3 regions of the Citrobacter sp. CRE-46 genome follow, and region 3 is predicted to be linked to each of the others. Evidence: predicted binding sites of a transcription regulator. Region 3 holds the regulator's gene; each other region holds the start of a gene.
The links. Region 3 encodes PurR, which represses purine synthesis genes. Its sites were predicted from a motif close to CANGCAAACGTTTGCNTG; they were not measured.

Region 1: the regulator PurR is predicted to act here: its motif matches at 2,000-2,017, upstream of purM (phosphoribosylformylglycinamidine cyclo-ligase).
Region 2: the regulator PurR is predicted to act here: its motif matches at 1,597-1,614, upstream of gcvT (glycine cleavage system aminomethyltransferase GcvT).

The regions. Positions count from the first base shown of each region.
Region 1 is NZ_CM184341.1:1,462,763-1,467,031, reverse strand. It holds gene upp (uracil phosphoribosyltransferase) at 1-169, opposite strand, end outside; gene AC534G_RS06910 (6-phospho-beta-glucosidase) at 353-1,783, opposite strand; gene purM (phosphoribosylformylglycinamidine cyclo-ligase) at 2,079-3,116, shown strand; gene purN (phosphoribosylglycinamide formyltransferase) at 3,113-3,754, shown strand; gene ppk1 (polyphosphate kinase 1) at 3,934-4,269, shown strand, end outside.
Region 2 is NZ_CM184341.1:879,501-883,769, forward strand. It holds gene ubiI (FAD-dependent 2-octaprenylphenol hydroxylase) at 50-1,252, shown strand; gene gcvT (glycine cleavage system aminomethyltransferase GcvT) at 1,705-2,799, shown strand; gene gcvH (glycine cleavage system protein GcvH) at 2,824-3,213, shown strand; gene gcvP (aminomethyl-transferring glycine dehydrogenase) at 3,376-4,269, shown strand, end outside.
Region 3 is NZ_CM184341.1:2,865,722-2,869,990, forward strand. It holds gene AC534G_RS13940 (MFS transporter) at 1-409, opposite strand, end outside; gene cydH (cytochrome bd-I accessory subunit CydH) at 585-674, opposite strand; gene purR (HTH-type transcriptional repressor PurR) at 972-1,997, shown strand; gene punR (DNA-binding transcriptional activator PunR) at 1,994-2,926, opposite strand; gene punC (purine nucleoside transporter PunC) at 3,040-4,245, shown strand.

The sequences.
Region 1 (4,269 bases), 1.4 Mb from region 3:
AGCCCTCAATGGTCACCTTTTCGGTTTCCAGATCAGCGGTTGCTTCATAAGTCAGCAGGCTGCCAACTTCCGAGGCGAGTTCACGAAAGCGTTTAGTGCTGATATCGTTTTCACGCATCAGTCCCAGCTTGTGTTTGACGAGTGGGTGTTTGACTTCCACGATCTTCATACTCTTCTCCTTTCCTCAGACGAGTGGCAACCACAAAAAAAATCGCCGGATTATACCGCTTTTCGTCTCTGGCGCAACACTGCATCCGCTTGATATGGATCAACCAAAGTCGTTTGCGTCTGGATGATGAGTATAAAACAAGCCCCGTACTCATGGCGGAGCTTGTTATCAATGCTATGAATTTTAAAGATATTCAGCATTAGTCTGGATGACGTTTTGATACCATGAAAAAGATTTCTTAGGCGAGCGTGCTAATGTCCCACTACCGTCATTATTTTTATCGACGTAGATAAACCCGTAGCGTTTTTTCATCTCCCCCGTCCCGGCCGAGACTAAATCAATACACCCCCACGGGGTATATCCCATCAGCTCCACGCCATCTTCCACCACCGCTTTTTTCATCTCACGTATGTGGGCGGCAAGGTAGTCGATACGGTACTGGTCGTTGACTGTACCATCGCTCTCGCGCACGTCGATGGCGCCAAATCCATTTTCGACAATAAATAGCGGCAGTTGATAATGATCCCAGAACCAGTTCAGCGAATAGCGCAGACCGACCGGATCAATCTGCCAGCCCCAGTCCGATTTTTGCACATACGGGTTAGGTACCAGGCTTTTCGACTCATCGTAATCCAACTGGGGGTTATCCGCCGTAGCCTGCGTCGCGAAAGACATATAGTAGCTAAAACCGATGTAATCAACGCAGCCCAGGGCCAGCGCCTGACGGTCTTCGTTGGTGATATCGAGTTCAAAGCCACGGCGAGCAAAGTAGTTGAGAAGATGCTGCGGGTATCTACCACGCACATGTACGTCGGTAAACCAGTAACGACGGTGCATGGCGTTCATCGCCATCATCATATCGTCTGGCGCGCAGGTCAGCGGGTAGATTGGACACATGGCAATCATGCACCCTACCTGCAACGCGGGGTTAATTTCACGCGCGGTCTTCACCGCCAGCGCGCTTGCCACCAGTTCATAGTGCGCCGCCTGGTACATGACCGGCTCGCGATCTTCACCAGGCTGGTACTTCAGACCAGAATTAGTAAAAGGGGCGAAGTCTTCGTGATAATTCGCCTGGTTGTTAATCTCATTAAACGTCATCCAGTACTTCACTTTGTGCTGATAACGCGTGAAAACCACCCCGGCAAAACGGACAAAGAAATCGATAAGTTTACGATTGCGCCAGCCGCCGTATTCCGTCACCAGATGGTAAGGCATCTCAAAATGCGACAGCGTAATTACCGGCTCAATGCCATGTTTCAGACATTCGTCGAACAGATCATCATAAAACTGCAGGCCGGCTTCATTGGGTTGCGCTTCATCGCCTAATGGGAAAATACGCGTCCACGCAATGGAAGTACGAAAACATTTAAAGCCCATTTCAGCAAACAGCTTTATGTCCTCTTTATAGCGGTGATAAAAATCAATCGCCTCATGGTTAGGGTAATTTTTACCGGCGATCACACCGTCAGTAATTTCACGCGCCACACCATGCGCCCCCGCCGTCATCACATCAGCAACGCTAATTCCCTTTCCACCTTCCCGCCAGCCACCTTCCAGTTGGTGAGCGGCTACAGCGCCCCCCCACATGAAATCTGCTTTAAATCCAGACATACCTTCCCCCTATCATGATTACCCTGTTCAAAACACTCTCGGTGAGGTCCGTAACAGAAAACAGAAACCGGTTTCAGTACGATACTGCGCATTTGGCTGGCTGGTTTCAAGAACAAGAATGTACCCGGTTTCATTTTCGTGGCGCGATTCAAACAAATAGATAAATGACTGTAAAATGCTGAAAAAATCAGCAGATAAAACTTGATGCAGAGCAGGCTCGCAAACGTTTGCTTTCCCTGTTAGAATTGCGCCGAATTTAACTTTTACTGCAAGTAAACATGTGGGGAAGCAGGCAGTGACCGATAAAACCTCTCTTAGCTACAAAGATGCCGGTGTTGATATTGATGCAGGTAATGCTCTGGTTGATCGAATCAAAGGCGTAGTAAAGAAAACGCGTCGCCCGGAAGTGATGGGTGGTCTGGGTGGCTTCGGTGCGCTGTGCGCATTGCCGCAAAAATATCGTGAACCGGTACTGGTTTCCGGCACCGATGGCGTAGGCACAAAACTGCGTCTGGCGATGGACCTGAAACGCCACGACACCATTGGCATCGACCTGGTCGCGATGTGCGTCAACGACCTCGTGGTTCAGGGCGCTGAGCCGCTGTTTTTCCTCGACTACTATGCGACTGGCAAACTGGATGTGGATACCGCAGCCAGCGTCATTAATGGTATTGCCGAAGGCTGTCTGCAGTCAGGCTGTGCGCTGGTGGGCGGTGAAACGGCTGAAATGCCGGGCATGTACCACGGCGAAGATTACGACGTGGCTGGCTTCTGCGTTGGCGTCGTCGAAAAATCCGAGATTATCGACGGTTCAAAAGTGGCTGATGGCGACGTGCTGATTGCGCTCGGCTCCAGCGGCCCGCACTCCAACGGCTACTCCCTGGTACGTAAAATCGTTGAAGTCAGCGGTTGTGACCCTGAAACCACCGAGCTTGAAGGCAAGTCGCTGGCCGATCACTTACTGGCCCCGACCCGTATTTACGTAAAATCCATTCTGGAGCTGATCGAGAAGGTTGATGTGCATGCCATCGCCCACCTGACCGGCGGCGGCTTCTGGGAAAATATTCCGCGCGTCCTGCCAGACAACACGCAGGCAGTGATCGACGAATCCTCATGGCAGTGGCCAGCCGTCTTCACCTGGCTGCAAACGGCGGGTAACGTCAGCCAGCACGAGATGTACCGTACCTTCAACTGCGGCGTAGGCATGGTCATCGCCCTGCCAGCTTCGGAAGTGGACAACGCCCTCGCTTTGCTCAATGAGAAAGGTGAAAACGCATGGAAAATCGGTATCATCAAAGCCTCTGATTCCGAACAGCGTGTGGTCATTGAATGAAAAACATTGTGGTGCTCATTTCCGGTAACGGAAGCAATTTGCAGGCAATCATTGACGCCTGCGAACAGAAAAAAATCAATGGCACCATACGGGCAGTATTCAGTAACAAGGCCGATGCGTTCGGCCTTGAACGTGCACGAGAAGCGAATATTCCGGCACATTCGCTGGAGACCGCTCAGTTTGCCAGCCGCGACGCATTTGACCGCCAACTGATACAAGAGATTGACGCCTACGGCCCCGATGTCGTGGTGCTGGCCGGTTATATGCGCATCCTCAGCCCGGCGTTTGTTGCTCACTATTCTGAACGGTTGCTGAATATCCACCCGTCTTTATTGCCGAAGTATCCCGGTTTGCACACGCACCGTCAGGTACTGGATAACGGCGATGAAGAGCATGGAACCTCCGTCCATTTTGTTACTGATGAACTGGACGGTGGACCGGTTATTCTCCAGGCCAAGGTTCCGGTATTTGAAGGCGACAGCGAAGATGACGTCACTGCCCGGGTTCAGGCCCAGGAACATGCGATTTACCCGCTGGTGGTAAGCTGGTTTATCGATGGTCGCCTGAAGATGCGCGATAACGCAGCATGGCTGGACGGCGTTCGCCTGCCGCCGCAAGGCTACGCCGCCGACGAATAATCACATCTTCCGGTAGGCCTGATGGCGCTTCGCTTATCCGGCCTACTATTCTTCCCCCCTTTCTCTTTGCTATCAGACAGTTTATTGTCATATTTTTCTGGCACAGTTGGACATCTGAGAGCAATGCTCGCCATAATAAATCGGTAGTGTCCCGTGAATGAAACGGAGTAAAAGTGGTAATGGGTCAGGAAAAGCTATATATCGAGAAAGAACTCAGCTGGTTAGCGTTTAACGAACGTGTACTCCAGGAAGCTGCTGATAAATCAAACCCGTTGATCGAACGGATGCGTTTTTTAGGCATCTATTCCAATAACCTCGACGAGTTTTACAAGGTTCGTTTTGCCGAACTGAAGCGCCGAATCATCATTAGCGAAGAACAGGGTTCAAACTCTCACTCCCGCCATCTGCTCGGCAAAATCCAGGCCCGCGTATTAAAAGCCGATCAGGAATTTGACGGCCTGTATAACGAATTACTGCTGGAGATGGCGCGTAACCAGATTTTCTTAATCAACGAA
Region 2 (4,269 bases), 2.0 Mb from region 3:
GCCTTATCCGGCCTACGGTTTTGATTGTTCCGGTTTCCAGGAGTAAACAGTGCAAAGTGTTGATGTAGCAATTGTCGGTGGCGGCATGGTGGGACTGGCGGTTGCCTGCGGCTTGCAGGGCAGCGGGTTACGCGTTGCGGTGTTAGAACAACATGTTCCGCAGCCGTTGGCGGTGGATGCACCTCCTCAGCTTCGCGTGTCGGCAATCAATGCCGCCAGTGAAAAACTGCTTACTCGTTTGGGCGTCTGGTCAGATATCGTTGCCCGTCGCGCGTGCTGCTATCACGGTATGGAAGTCTGGGACAAAGACAGCTTCGGGCGCATTGAGTTTGACGACCAGAGCATGGGCTACAGCCATTTGGGCCACATCGTCGAAAACGCAGAGATCCATCACGCGCTATGGCAAAAGGCGCAGCGTTCGCCGGATATTACGCTGCTGGCGCCCGCTGAAATACAGCAGGTAGCCTGGGGTGAGAACGAGGCATTTCTGACTCTGAAAGAGGGCACTATGCTGACGGCTCGCCTGGTGATCGGCGCGGATGGCGCTAACTCCTGGCTGCGTAATAAAGCAGACATTCCGCTCACTTTCTGGGATTACCGTCATCATGCGCTGGTGGCGACGATCCGTACGCAGGAAGCTCACGGCGCGGTTGCGCGCCAGGCGTTTCACGGCGAGGGTATCCTGGCATTCCTGCCGCTCAGTGACCCGCATCTGTGCTCTATCGTCTGGTCACTTTCTCCGCAGGAAGCCGAACGCATGCAGCAGGCAAGCGTTGATGAGTTTAATCAGGCGCTGAATATCGCTTTTGATAACCGTCTGGGACTGTGCAGCGTTGAAAGCGAACGGCAGACGTTTCCGCTGACGGGACGCTATGCTCGTCAGTTCGCCGCCCATCGTCTGGCGCTGGTGGGGGATGCGGCGCATACCATCCACCCGCTGGCGGGTCAGGGGGTTAACCTCGGCTTTATGGATGCGGCAGAGCTTATCGATGAGCTTAAGCGGCTACAACGTCAGGGCAAAGATATTGGCCAGTATATCTATTTGCGTCGTTATGAGCGCAGCCGTAAGCACAGCGCAGCAATGATGCTGGCCGGTATGCAGGGCTTCCGTGAACTGTTTGCCGGCGAGAATCCGGCGAAAAAACTGCTGCGTGATATTGGTCTGAAACTGGCCGATACCCTTCCGGGTGTAAAACCGCAGCTCATCCGTCAGGCGATGGGACTGAACGATCTTCCCGAGTGGCTACGCTAGCGTCCGTAAGGACAATCTTAAGAGTTTGAGACCCGTCACATTTTCCTCTCCCGGCCCTCGCGCCGGGATGCTTCTCTCATTTGAAATAATCTAATTCCACACCTTTTTTCGCATTAGTTTTTTTAATATCACGTTTTTTTCATAACGCCATTTTTGACATTTTTTCCATATTTAATGTGGCTTGATGCTGATTTTTTCTTCTCTTTCCTGTTTGTTATTCTGATTTTTTGGCGTACTTGTGGGTTTATATTCTGTCGTCGATCTGGCCATTTTTTGCCATAAGCTAATGTGATGGCTAATTTTGCCTTATGGTTTAGCGTCTGTTTCGGTGGTAAGTTCAGGACAAAGAGAACGTTTGCGTCGTAGCCCCTGGAGCGGCTGCGGTGCTGGGTTTCGTGGCGAAAATTTCACCGCGAAAGAGTTGGTAGCCCCGCTTATTCAACGAGGAAAAGATGGCTCAACAGACTCCTTTGTACGAACAACACACGCTATGTGGCGCGCGCATGGTAGATTTCCATGGCTGGATGATGCCACTGCATTACGGTTCTCAGCTCGATGAACACCATGCTGTTCGCACCGATGCCGGTATGTTTGATGTGTCGCATATGACCATCGTCGACCTGCGCGGCAGCCGCACCCGGGAGTTCTTGCGTTATCTGCTGGCAAACGACGTTGCGAAGCTAACGAAGACGGGTAAAGCCCTCTACTCCGGTATGCTTAACGCATCGGGCGGTGTGATAGATGACCTGATTGTCTATTACTTCACTGAAGATTTCTTCCGCCTCGTTGTAAACTCCGCCACCCGCGAAAAAGACCTCTCCTGGATTACCCAACACGCTGAACCCTACGCCATCGACATCACCGTTCGTGACGACCTGTCGCTGATTGCGGTGCAGGGGCCAAACGCGCAGGAAAAAGCAGCCACGTTGTTTACTGACGAACAGCGCCATGCGGTAGAAGGTATGAAGCCGTTCTTTGGCGTTCAGGCGGGTGATTTGTTTATCGCAACCACCGGTTATACCGGCGAAGCAGGCTATGAAATCGCCATGCCGAATGAAAAAGCGGCTGATTTCTGGCGTGCGCTGGTACAAGCAGGCGTCAAACCTTGCGGTCTGGGCGCGCGTGACACGCTGCGTCTGGAAGCGGGTATGAACCTGTATGGTCAGGAGATGGACGAAGGGATTTCTCCGCTGGAAGCCAACATGGGTTGGACCATTGCGTGGGAACCTGCCGACCGCGACTTTATTGGTCGTGAAGCACTGGAAATGCAGCGCGACAAAGGCCATGAACAGCTGGTCGGACTGGTGATGACCGAGAAGGGCGTGCTGCGTAATGAACTGCCAGTCCGTTTCACTGACACTTCCGGTAACCAACATGAAGGCATTATCACCAGCGGAACATTCTCCCCAACCCTGGGCTACAGCATCGCGCTGGCGCGTGTCCCTGCGGGTATCGGTGAGACAGCGATCGTGCAGATCCGTAACCGCGAAATGCCAGTAAAAGTCACTAAACCTGTTTTTGTGCGTAACGGCAAAGCCGTCGCGTGATTCATCCTTTTTGGAGATTGATTGATGAGCAACGTACCTGCAGAACTGAAATACAGCAAAGAACACGAATGGCTGCGCAAAGAAGCTGACGGCTCTTACACCGTTGGTATCACCGAACATGCTCAGGAGCTGTTGGGTGACATGGTTTTCGTCGACCTGCCAGAAGTTGGTGCCACCGTCAGCGCGGGCGATGACTGCGCCGTTGCGGAATCCGTAAAAGCGGCTTCTGATATTTATGCGCCGGTAAGCGGTGAGATTGTTGCGGTTAACGACGCGCTCAGCGACTCCCCGGAACTGGTTAACAGCGAACCGTATGCCGGTGGCTGGATCTTCAAAATCAAAGCCAGCGATGAAAGCGAAATCGAATCGCTGCTGGATGCCACTGCGTACGAAGCATTGTTAGAAGACGAATAATGTTGTGCCGGATGGCGCTAATGCTTATCTGGCCTACTCACTGCAACGCGAATTATTTTGCGTATTCGTTTTCGCACGCGTAGGCCCGGTAAGCGTCAGCGCCACCGGGCAATTGAGTTAGAGACAATCACGATTCACTGCACGTTTCAGGAACCATCGCCCATGACACAGACGTTAAGCCAGCTTGAAAACAGCGGCGCTTTCATTGAACGCCACATCGGACCGGACGCCGCGCAGCAGCAAGAGATGCTGAATGCGGTTGGCGCCGAGTCGTTAAACGCGCTGATCGGCCAGATTGTGCCGAAAGACATTCAGCTCGCAACCCCGCCGCAGGTAGGCGAGGCGGCGACAGAATACGCTGCGCTGGCCGAATTAAAAGCCATCGCCGGGCGTAACAAGCGCTTCACGTCCTACATCGGCATGGGCTACACCGCCGTGCAGTTGCCACCGGTTATCCTGCGTAACATGCTGGAAAATCCGGGTTGGTACACCGCGTATACGCCGTATCAGCCGGAAGTCTCTCAGGGACGCCTGGAAGCGCTGCTGAACTTCCAACAGGTCACGCTGGACCTGACCGGGCTGGACATGGCCTCCGCCTCTCTGCTGGATGAAGCCACCGCGGCGGCCGAAGCCATGGCGATGGCCAAACGCGTCAGCAAACTGAAAAACGCCAACCGTTTCTTTGTGGCGGCTGATGTTCATCCGCAAACGTTGGATGTGGTTCGCACTCGCGCCGAAACCTTTGGTTTTGACGTTATTGTGGATGACGCAGCGAAAGCACTGGATCACCAGGATGTGTTCGGCGTGCTGTTGCAGCAGGTTGGTACCACTGGTGAAGTGCACGACTACAGCAAACTGATTGCTGAGCTGAAATCCCGTAAAGTTGTGGTCAGCGTCGCTGCCGATTTTATGGCGCTGGTTCTGCTGACCGCACCGGGCAAACAGGGCGCGGATATCGTTTTCGGCTCTGCGCAACGCTTCGGCGTACCGATGGGCTACGGTGGCCCACACGCGGCATTCTTTGCCGCCAAAGACGAATTCAAACGCTCCATGCCA
Region 3 (4,269 bases):
CCATAAACATGGTTGCCACGGCGCTGGCTTGCTTATGTTTAGGTACCACGCTTGCGGCGACAACAGAGCCGAGACCAAAAAAGGCTCCGTGATTAAGACTGGTCAAAATACGTGACAGCATCAGCGTGGTGTAATCCGGCGAGATAGCGGAAAGCACGTTGCCCAGCGTGAAAATAGCCATCAGGAATATCAGCGCATTACGTCGCGCGCGATGGGACAGCAGCAGTGTCATCAGCGGAGCTCCCACCATCACGCCAACCGCATACGCGCTAATCAGCATCCCGGCCGCGGGAATCGAGACATCCACCCCTTTGGCAATCACGGGCAATAATCCCATTGGCGAAAATTCGGTGGTGCCAATGCCAAACGCGCCAATCGCCAGCGCCAGTAAGGGATAATTGATTTTCATATATCGACTCCGTAACGTCGAGCCGTGGCGCGACATAAAATAAGAGTCAAAAGCATGACATTGATCGCAAAATTAATAAAGTTAACAAAATTGCAAAAGACTTTTGCTTATTCGCAAACAATAGAGGGGGAATAGATGCGGAAAGGATGAGGGAGAGCTAACTCCCTCGGGGAAATCAATGCAGTGCTGCGGTCAGGCCACCCGCGACGATCAAACCCAGAACAATAATGGTAGTCACTAACGAAAATTTCAGATCGGTGCTCATCAAGTTTTCTCCTTTTTATTCCCACACAAAAAGTGATATTGCGCATTTTTACACACTTGAAAGCAAAAATCTCTCACGATTTATATTGATAACTGCTTTTAACTCTTCCCCTTTTCGTTAAGATCAGACAAAATTCCACGCTTACTTGATTAGCGTACCGGCCATTGACCCCTTCCTGACGTTCCGTGTCGTTTTCCCGGCGTGCCGCAACCCCTACGTTGCGTTAAGGGTGTGTGAAGGCAAACGTTTACCTGGAGTATTCTCAGGAGCTTAGGATATGGTCTGGAGTGAGATGTAATGGCAACAATTAAAGATGTAGCGAAGCGAGCAAACGTTTCCACTACAACCGTATCACACGTAATTAACAAGACGCGCTTTGTCGCGGAAGAAACGCGTAATGCGGTTTGGGCTGCGATCAAAGAGCTGCACTATTCTCCAAGCGCAGTTGCGCGCAGCCTGAAGGTGAATCACACCAAGTCTATCGGCTTGCTGGCGACCAGCAGCGAAGCGGCCTATTTCGCCGAAATTATCGAAGCCGTTGAGAAAAACTGTTTCCAGAAAGGCTATACCCTGATTCTGGGCAACGCATGGAACAGTCTTGAAAAGCAGCAGGCCTATCTGTCGATGATGGCGCAAAAGCGCGTTGATGGTCTGTTAGTGATGTGTTCTGAGTATCCGGAACCTCTGCTTTCGATGCTCGAAGAGTATCGCCATATTCCGATGGTTGTTATGGACTGGGGCGAAGCTAAGGCTGATTTTACCGATACGGTCATTGATAACGCTTTCGAGGGCGGTTACATGGCGGGTCGGTATCTGATAGAACGCGGCCATCGCGAGATTGGCGCAATCCCGGGCCCGATGGAGCGGAATACCGGGGCCGGTCGTCTGGCTGGCTTTATGAAAGCGATGGAAGAAGCGCTGATTAAGGTTCCCGAAAACTGGATTGTACAGGGCGATTTTGAACCTGAATCCGGTTATCGCGCCATGCAGCAAATTCTTTCACAGTCGCATCGTCCGACCGCCGTCTTCTGCGGTGGCGATATCATGGCGATGGGCGCGCTGTGCGCCGCTGATGAGATGGGACTGCGCGTACCGCAGGATGTCTCGCTCATCGGTTATGATAACGTGCGCAACGCCCGCTTCTTCACGCCAGCGCTGACCACCATTCACCAGCCTAAGGATTCACTGGGTGAAACGGCCTTTAATATGCTGTTAGACCGCATCGTGAATAAACGCGAAGAGTCGCAGTCTATCGAGGTTCATCCGCGTCTGGTAGAGCGCCGCTCCGTTGCTGACGGTCCATTCCGCGATTATCGTCGTTAAGCCTGTTGTGCGGGGGCCTCATCTGGCTCCCGCAACCATTCTTTATTCAGCGTTTCGCTATCACCTAAATAGTCCAGCAACCAGCTCAGTGCTGGCGAGGTATCGTTCTGTTGCCATGTCAGACAACACGCGGCATCAGGAAAGGGATTCTCCAACTGCAGCGACACCCATTTACCGCTATCAATCCACGGCTTGGCAAAATGTGTTGGTACCATGCCTACACACAATCCCGCAGATAAACAGGTTGCGGAAGATTCCCAGTCAGGCACCACAACGCGCTTTTGGTTGTCCAGTAACCAGGTTATACGCTTCGGCAATGTACGCGAGGTATCTTCTCGCACCAGTGACGGCCAGTTGCGCAACGTATCATCGCTTAGCGGCCCCGACATTGACGCCAGCGGATGATGGCTGGCCACCACGCAGCTCCAGCTCAGCATGCCCATGTCGCGGAAGGTATAGCGACCCCCTACCGGAATGGCCTGTGTGGCGCCAATAGCCAGCTCTACACGCCCATCGGAAAGCGCATCCCAGACACCATTAAAGACTTCCTGAAAAACCAGCAGTTCCACATCATCAAAGTGGCGATAGAAATCCACAATCATCTGCCGGGTACGTTCGGGACGGACAATGTTATCTACCGCGATTGCCAGTTGTCCTCGCCAGCCGTTGGCGATTTGTTGACATTGCTGACGAGTGATCTGCATTTTTTTGATAACAGAGCGCCCTTCTTTTAAAAACCACGCGCCGGCAGGCGTTAATTCCACATCGCGATGGCGTCGCTCAAAAAGCGGTACAGCCAGCCACTCCTCCAGTTGGCGCACGGTGTAGCTTACCGCCGAAGGTACGCGGTGTAACTCCTGCGCGGCTGAACTGAAACTGCCGTTGCGTGCAACCGCATCAACCACTTCAAGTGAATATTCCGACCACATATTCTGCCTACAAAAAATTTGAAATCAGTAAGCAAATATTAGCGTTTCACAGCGTGAATTACACTCACTACACTCAGCGGCATTGTTCTATTGCTAAAAAAAGAGAAATGATGATGCAACCTGGGAAAGGTTTTTTAGTCTGGTTGGCGGGCCTTAGCGTGCTCGGCTTTCTGGCGACGGATATGTATCTGCCCGCCTTTGCCGCGATTCAGTCCGATCTGCAAACACCTGCATCTGCCGTCAGCGCCAGCCTAAGTTTATTTTTAGCGGGTTTCGCCGTCGCACAACTACTGTGGGGACCGCTCTCGGACCGCTATGGCCGTAAACCGATTTTACTGTTGGGTTTATCTATTTTTGCGCTGGGTAGTCTGGGTATGCTGTGGGTTGAAAACGCCACTGGCTTGCTGGCGCTACGCTTTATTCAGGCCGTTGGCGTCTGTGCCGCGTCGGTTATCTGGCAGGCGCTGGTTACAGACTATTACCCTTCACAAAAAGTAAACCGCATCTTTGCCACCATTATGCCGCTGGTCGGGTTATCACCGGCTCTCGCGCCGTTATTGGGCAGCTGGATTCTGGTCCATTTCTCCTGGCAGGCCATTTTCGCCACCCTGTTTGCTATTACCCTGATTCTGATGCTTCCGGCCCTGCGTTTAAAACCGACGGTTAAAGCACGCGACGACAGCCAGGATAAACTGACTTTCGCCACACTGTTGCGCTCGAAAGCTTATCGTGGAAACGTACTGATTTATGCCGCCTGCTCCGCAAGCTTTTTCGCATGGCTGACGGGTTCACCGTTTATCCTTAGCGAAATGGGCTACAGCCCGGCAGTGATTGGCCTGAGCTATGTTCCGCAAACTATCGCCTTCTTAATTGGTGGTTACGGTTGCCGTGCGGCGCTGCAAAAATGGCAAGGTCGTCAGATGCTGCCATGGTTACTGATTCTTTATTCCATCAGCGTTGTTGCCACCTGGGCTACCGGCTTTATTCATCATGTTGCGCTGGCTGAAATTCTGATCCCATTCTGCGTAATGGCGATTGCCAACGGCGCAATCTATCCTATCGTTGTCGCTCAGGCGTTACGTCCTTTCCCACAGGCCACAGGACGCGCAGCCGCATTGCAAAATACGCTGCAACTGGGTTTATGCTTCCTGGCAAGTCTTATGGTGTCGTGGCTGATCGCCACCCCGCTGCTCACCACCACCAGCGTGATGCTGACAACAGTGCTGCTGGCAGCCATCGGTTACAAAATGCAATCGCAGACCGATAACACCCGTCAAACAGATGACCGGGCGCAAATTGCCCACGGTGAGTCTCACTAATAAATGTCGCGGGCACATAGTTAG